Regions from separate parts of the Streptomyces sp. NPDC007896 genome, predicted to be linked through region 2. Evidence: riboswitches for the same ligand, from Rfam matches in the RefSeq annotation. Region 2 holds a riboswitch; the other holds the start of a gene.
The links. A riboswitch is a leader RNA that binds a small molecule or an ion and turns the genes downstream of it on or off. The one in region 2 is predicted to bind ZMP and ZTP.
Positions count from the first base shown of each region.

Region 1: it holds a riboswitch for ZMP and ZTP, as region 2 does, so the genes downstream of both, ACFZDJ_RS17890 (tetrahydrofolate dehydrogenase/cyclohydrolase catalytic domain-containing protein) here and ACFZDJ_RS49145 (glycine hydroxymethyltransferase) in region 2, are expected to answer to the same signal.

Region 1 covers NZ_JBIBKX010000005.1:108,917-112,312, reverse strand. Annotated here, with positions in the region: gene ACFZDJ_RS17900 (sigma-70 family RNA polymerase sigma factor) at 1-55, shown strand, start outside; gene ACFZDJ_RS17895 (CU044_5270 family protein) at 48-1,034, shown strand; gene ACFZDJ_RS17890 (tetrahydrofolate dehydrogenase/cyclohydrolase catalytic domain-containing protein) at 1,111-1,962, opposite strand; ZMP/ZTP riboswitch at 1,986-2,072, opposite strand; gene ACFZDJ_RS17885 (hypothetical protein) at 2,090-3,034, opposite strand; gene ACFZDJ_RS17880 (MarR family winged helix-turn-helix transcriptional regulator) at 3,094-3,396, shown strand, end outside.
Region 2 covers NZ_JBIBKX010000026.1:31,179-34,574, forward strand. Annotated here, with positions in the region: gene ACFZDJ_RS49135 (glutathionylspermidine synthase family protein) at 1-261, shown strand, start outside; gene rocD (ornithine--oxo-acid transaminase) at 400-1,605, opposite strand; ZMP/ZTP riboswitch at 1,732-1,819, shown strand; gene ACFZDJ_RS49145 (glycine hydroxymethyltransferase) at 1,801-3,297, shown strand; gene ACFZDJ_RS49150 (hypothetical protein) at 3,348-3,396, opposite strand, start outside.

The DNA of each region.
Region 1 (3,396 bases), on a different contig from region 2:
CGGCGGCCCCGCCCCGCCCCGCCGCGACACCCTGAAGGAGCACGGCCATGGCTGACGAACTCGACATCCTGCGCCGCGCCAACCCGGTGCCGTCCACCGACCCCCGCTTCCACGACCGCCCCCTCGACCAGCACGCGGAGCGCCGCCTCAACCAACTGCTGCACGGCGGACGGCGCAGCACGCGTCCCGGTCCGCTGCGCCGTTGGGTCTGGAGCGTCGCCACCGCGGCCGCCGTCGGTGTCGTCGTCCTGACGCTCACGCTGTCGGGATCGACCACCACCCCGGCCGTGGCCGCACCCCGCCCGCTGATCGTCGAGGCGGGCTCCACCCCCGTACCCCTGGACCGGCTCGCCGACCGAGTGGCCGCGTCCGCCGGCTCGCAGCGGCTCGTCCAGGGCACCCATGTACAGACCTGGAGCATGGGCCTGACCTCCGGGCCCGGGGCACGGCCGCCGATCACCCTCCCCGAGGAGCGCGTGGTCCGCTGGAAGGCCGACGGCAGCCACACGGAACTCGTCGTGGCGACCGACCCCCGCCATCCGGGCAGGCCGGTCGTCACCGACGCCGACCCCGTCCCCCGCACGGTCGAGGACGGGCATGTCCTGACCCGGCGGACCTACCCGCCGAGCTGGAGCGACGCCCCGCCGGTGGCCCGGCCGCCGCACGACGCCCAGCGGCTGCGCGCCTACCTCGAGGAGATCGACCGCACCGGGGCGATGGACACATCCCAACTCATCGACACCGTACGTGAGTTGCTGGACAACTGGACGCTCGGCACCCGTGAGAACGCCGCGCTCGTCCGTGTCCTCGCCGACGCGAAGGGGCTGCGCCCGGCCGGAGCGGTCACCGACCGGCTGGGCAGGCAGGGACAGGCGTACGTGTACGACGACACCGCGCACTCCGCGCGACGGATGCTGATCCTCGACCCGAGGAGCGGCGCCGTGCTCGGGATCGAGGACACCGTCACCAAGGACGATCCCGAGTACGGCGTGAAGGCCGGGGACGTGATGTCGTACAGCGCGTGGATGCGCTGAGCGGGCCCGGAGCCCTGTGAGTGAAGCCGAAAGGCTGTACGCAGGCTCGGAGCCCTGTGAGTAAGGCCGAAACGCTCTACCGGAGGCCGAGTTGGCGCTCGGCCCCGGTCACGGTCTGCTCCAGCAGGACCGCGATCGTCATCGGGCCGACACCGCCCGGCACCGGCGTGATCAGCCGGGCCCGCTCGCGGGCGGTGTCGAAGTCGACGTCGCCGACGTTCCCGGGGTTGTAGCCCGCGTCGATCACGACGGCTCCCGGCTTGATGTCCTCACCGCGGATCAGCCGGGGCCGGCCCACGGCGGCCACCACGATGTCCGCCTCGCGGACGACCGAGGAAAGACCGGTCGTCCGCGAGTGGCAGTAGGTCACCGTCGCGTCGCGGCCGAGCAGCAGCATCCCGACCGGCTTGCCGAGGATCGCGCTGCGCCCCACCACGACGGCGCGCCGGCCCGCCGGGTCGACGCCGTACTCGTCGAGGAGCCGCATGATGCCGCCCGGGGTGCAGGACACGAAGCCCGGCAGGCCGAAGCTCATCGCCGAGTACGAGCTGAGCGTCACCCCGTCGACGTCCTTCTCCGGCGCGATGGCCTCGAACGCCGCCCGCTCGTCGATGTGCGGCCCGACGGGGTGCTGGAGCAGGATGCCGTGCACGGTCGGGTCGCCCGACAGCGCCTTCAGCGTGTCGACCAGCTCGGCCGTGGTGGTGTCGGCGGGAAGGGCGACGTGCCGGGACTCGATGCCGGCCTTGTGGCTGCGGTTCTGCTTCATCCGGACGTAGGTGACCGAGGCGGGATCCTCGCCGACCAGCACCGTCGCGAGACACGGTGCCATTCCCGTGCGCCCGGTGAGTTCGGCCGCGCGCTTCGCGGTCTCCTCGACGATGCGGCGCGCGAGACCCGCGCCGTCCATGAGGTGGGCCTGGGACATGAGCTGCTCCTGAGCGTCGCTGACACAATCGCCCAGGCGCGCGGCAAAGACCGGTTCGTCAGGCCGCTCCCCGGTGGTACTCCACCTCAGCGCCAGTCACGGCCCGCGACCAGGGTAGCTCCTACGATCAGCTGCCCGACTCGGCGGCAGCGGGCGGTGCCGTCGGATCGACCCCGGCCATGAACCCCCTGGCCTGTGCCTCGGTGGTCACGGCGCCGATGGCCCCGGCCCAGCGGGCGATCTCGCGGACCAGCGCGGCGGCCCCGGCCTCGTCGCCCGTGTCGCGTGCCAGCACCGCCAGGAGCAGCTGCTGCGAGAGGGTGCCGGGGACGGTCCCGGCCCGGGCGCCGAGCTCGGTCGCCCTGCTCCAGCGCTCCCTCGCCCGCGCGTGGTCACCGCGGTCGTGGTCGTGATCACCGAGGTGCCGCAGCGCTTCACGCGCGAGCAGGTCGTCACCGGAGTCGTGTGAGTCGCCCGCTTCACCTTCTTCGCCTGCCTCACCCGCCGCACCGGCGCGCAGTGCGGCTTCGTAGTGGCCGGGCGCGAGGTCCCGCTCGGCGAGGAGATTGTCGGCGACGAGGCCCAGATACATCTCGGCCCAGCCCCGGCGCACGTCGTCCGGGGCCTGGTCGCGGAGCCGCTCGGCGTGCGTGCGCAGGGCGGCGAGCGCGTCCGGGTCCTTGCCGTCGGGACCGGCACGGAAGGCGCCGTCGACGCGCACCTGCCCGAGGTAGCCGTGGCGCAGTCGATGGAGGTCCAGATCCCAGCGGATGTCGGGGTGCGCCTCATCGGCGGGTTTCCCGGCGAGGCTCTCGATGAGCACCTCGACGAGCTCCTCGGCGGCGGCGAGCCGTGGCCCCGCGAGGGCGGTCCCGCCGAACCAGTCGCTCTCCAGGGCGACTTCGGCGGCGGCCACGGCGAGGCGTGCACGGGCCCGCGGATCGGTCGCCTCGGCCGAGTCGAGCAGGCGCGTGGCGCGCTCCCAGCGACCGCCGATCCTCAACTCCCTTGCAGAGGCGATGAGTTCGTCGAGCGGCACGACCGTACGAAGGGTACTTGCGGTGTTCGTCATGGCAGGAAAAGTAGTAATCGGAAAAACTATCCACAAGAAAACCATCTACGGAGGGGCGCATGGAAGATGTGAAGGCGGGAGACGTGAAGGCGGGAGACCTGAAGGCGGAGGAGGCGAAGGCCGCGCGGGGGCAGGCTTCGGCGGCGGACTCGGTCGACCGGCATGTCGCGATCTGGGTGAAGGAACTCGACTGGGTGGATCCGGTCAAGGAGGAGATCTTCGTCCGGCTCGCGATCCTGGCCCGGCACGCGGCCCAGGCCCGTCGCGACGTGCTCGACTCCGACGGGTTGCAGCACTGGCAGTTCAAAGTACTGCTGATGCTGCGCAGACTCGGCCCGCCCTACGCGGCGAGCCCCTCGCAG
Region 2 (3,396 bases):
ACCCAGGGGTACGTCGCCAAGCCGCTCCTCGGCCGCGAGGGCGCGGGGGTGACGGTGCACGCGCCGGGCGCCGCCCCCGTCGTACGCGAGGACGAGCCCTGTTGCTACCAGGAGCTGGCCCCGCTGCCCGCGTTCGACGGCAACCACGTGGTCCTGGGCGCCTGGGTCGTGGACGGCGAGTCGGCGGGGCTCGGCATCCGCGAGTCGTCCGGGCTGATCACGGACGAGTACGCCCGCTTCCTGCCCCACGTGATCCTCTAATAAGCGGCTCCGGCGACGTCCGCTGCGGTACCCGCGCCCCTCAGGGGCGCGGGGCTCCGACATCATGCGGCTCCGCCGCGTGGGCGCGACCAGCCACCGACGGCCCGCGGGTTCATCACCGCGCTTCCAGCGGAGCGCTCAGGCACCCAGCACGGCACGCAGCTGAGCCAGTCCCCAGTCCAGGTCCTCCTTGCTGATGACCAGTGGCGGGGCGATCCGGACCGTGACCCCGTGGGTGTCCTTGGCCAGGACACCCCGGTCCATCAGCCGCTCGGAGATCTCGCGTCCCGTGCCGTACTCGGGGGCGATGTCGACGCCCGCCCACAACCCCCGCCCGCGCACCGCCGTGACATGCCCCGTGCTCGTCAGCAGCCCCAGCTCCCGGTGCAGATGGTCACCCAGTTCCGCGGCGCGCCGCTGGTACTCGCCCGACCGCAGCATCGCGATCACCTCAAGGGCCACCGCGCAGGCCAGCGGGTTCCCGCCGAACGTCGACCCGTGCTCACCGGGCCGGAACACCCCGAGCACCTCCCTGCTCGACACCACCGCCGACACCGGCACGACCCCGCCCCCGAGCGCCTTGCCCAGTACATACATGTCCGGCACCACGCCCTCGTGCTCGCACGCGAAGGTGCGGCCCGTGCGCCCCAGCCCGGACTGGATCTCGTCCGCGACGAAGAGGACGTTCCGCTCCCGCGTCAGGTCCCGCACCCCGGCGAGGTAGCCGGGCGGCGGCACCAGCACACCCGCCTCGCCCTGGATCGGCTCCAGCAGCACCGCGACCGTCTCCTCGGTGACCGCCGCCCGCAGCGCGGCCAGGTCCCCGTACGGCACGATGTCGAAGCCCGGCGTGAACGGCCCGAAGTCCGTCCGCGCCTCCGCGTCCGTGGAGAAGCTGATGAGCGTCGTCGTACGGCCGTGGAAGTTGTCGCTCGCCACGACGATCCTCGCCCGTCCGTCGGGGACGCCCTTGACGCGGTACCCCCACTTCCTGGCCGTCTTCACGGCGGTCTCCACCGCTTCCGCGCCCGTGTTCATCGGCAGCACCATCTCCATGCCGCACAGCTGCGCGAGCTGCGCGCAGAAGTCGGCGAACCGGTCGTGGTGGAAGGCCCGCGAGGTCAGCGTCACCCGCTCCAGCTGCGCCCGGGCCGCGTCGAGCAGCCGCCGGTTGCCGTGTCCGAAGTTCAGTGCCGAGTAGCCGGCCAGCAGGTCGAGGAAGCGGCGGCCCTCGACGTCCGTCATCCAGGCCCCGTCCGCCGTCGCCACGACGACCGGCAGCGGGTGGTAGTTGTGCGCGCTGTGCGCGTCTGCGGAGGCGATGAGTCGTTCGGTGGTGGTCACGGGATCTCCGTTTCCTGCAGCGCGGGGATCGCCGCCGCACGGGGGTCGGGCTCGTGGCTCTCTTCTTATCGTCGCTCGCATGGTGGACGGGGGAACCCGGCGATCCGGCGCGCCCGGTAGGCTGGCGGACGGGGCCGTGACTGGCGCGCTGGGATGGGACCGACCATCGGGGAGCGGCCCCATGAACTGTGTGCCGTGCGCCTGGGCCGACCCGTGAACGCTGAACGCCACGTCCGGAGGCCGTCAATGCCCGAGCCCCTCTCCACCGAGTCCACCGCCTTCCGCAGCGCCCTCGACGTGATCCGGGCCGTGGAGCCCCGCGTCGCCGACGCCATCGGTCAGGAAATCGCCGACCAGCGCGACATGCTCAAGCTGATCGCGTCGGAGAACTACGCCTCCCCGGCCACCCTGCTGGCCATGGGCAACTGGTTCAGCGACAAGTACGCCGAGGGCACCGTCGGCCGCCGCTTCTACGCCGGCTGCCGCAACGTCGACACCGTCGAGGCCCTCGCCGCCGAGCACGCCCGCGAGCTCTTCGGCGCCGAGCACGCCTACGCCCAGCCGCACTCCGGCATCGACGCCAACCTGGTCGCCTTCTGGGCCGTCCTCGCCGCCCGCGTCGAGGCCCCGGCCCTCGCGAAGGCCGGGGTCCGGGGCGTCAACGACCTCTCCGAGGCCGACTGGGCCGAACTGCGCCAGGCCTTCGGCAACCAGCGCATGCTCGGCATGTCCCTGGACGCCGGCGGCCACCTCACCCACGGCTTCCGTCCGAACATCTCAGGAAAGATGTTCGACCAGCGTTCCTACGGCACCGACCCCGCCACCGGCCTCATCGACTACGAGGCGCTGCGGACGTCGGCCCGTGAGTTCAAGCCGCTGATCATCGTCGCCGGCTACTCCGCCTACCCCCGCCTGGTGAACTTCCGGATCATGCGGGAGATCGCCGACGAGGTCGGTGCGACCCTGATGGTCGACATGGCGCACTTCGCCGGTCTGGTCGCGGGCAAGGTCCTCACCGGCGACTTCGACCCGGTGCCGCACGCCCAGATCGTCACCACCACCACGCACAAGTCGCTGCGCGGCCCGCGCGGCGGCATGGTCCTGTGCGACGAGAGCCTCGCCGAGCAGGTCGACCGCGGCTGCCCGATGGTGCTCGGCGGCCCCCTCCCGCACGTCATGGCCGCCAAGGCCGTCGCGCTCGCCGAGGCCCGCCGCCCCGAGTTCCGCGACTACGCCCAGGCCGTCGTCGACAACGCCCGCGCCCTCGCAGAGGGCCTGATGCGGCGCGGCGCCACCCTGGTCACCGGCGGCACGGACAACCACCTCAACCTGATCGACGTCGCCTCCTCCTACGGTCTCACCGGCCGCCAGGCGGAGTCCGCGCTGCTCGACTCGGGCATCGTCACCAACCGCAACGCCATCCCCGCCGACCCGAACGGCGCCTGGTACACCTCCGGCATCCGTATCGGCACGCCCGCGCTGACCACCCGTGGCCTGGGTACCACCGAGATGGACGAGATCGCCGGTCTCATCGACCGCGTCCTCACCGCCGCCGAGCCCGGCACCACCGCCAAGGGCGCCCCCTCCAAGGCCCAGCACGTCCTGGACCCGAAGATCTCCGACGAGATCTCCCACCGCGCCACCGACCTGCTGGCCCCGTTCCCGCTCTACCCGGAGATCGACCTCGGCTGACCCACTCCTGGCCAGGCCCTTCGGGTCCTACAGGCCAGGCCCTTCGGGTCCTACAGGTCGATCAGCTCCTGTCGTGGTTCCCGCGGCGGTCCGGCGCCA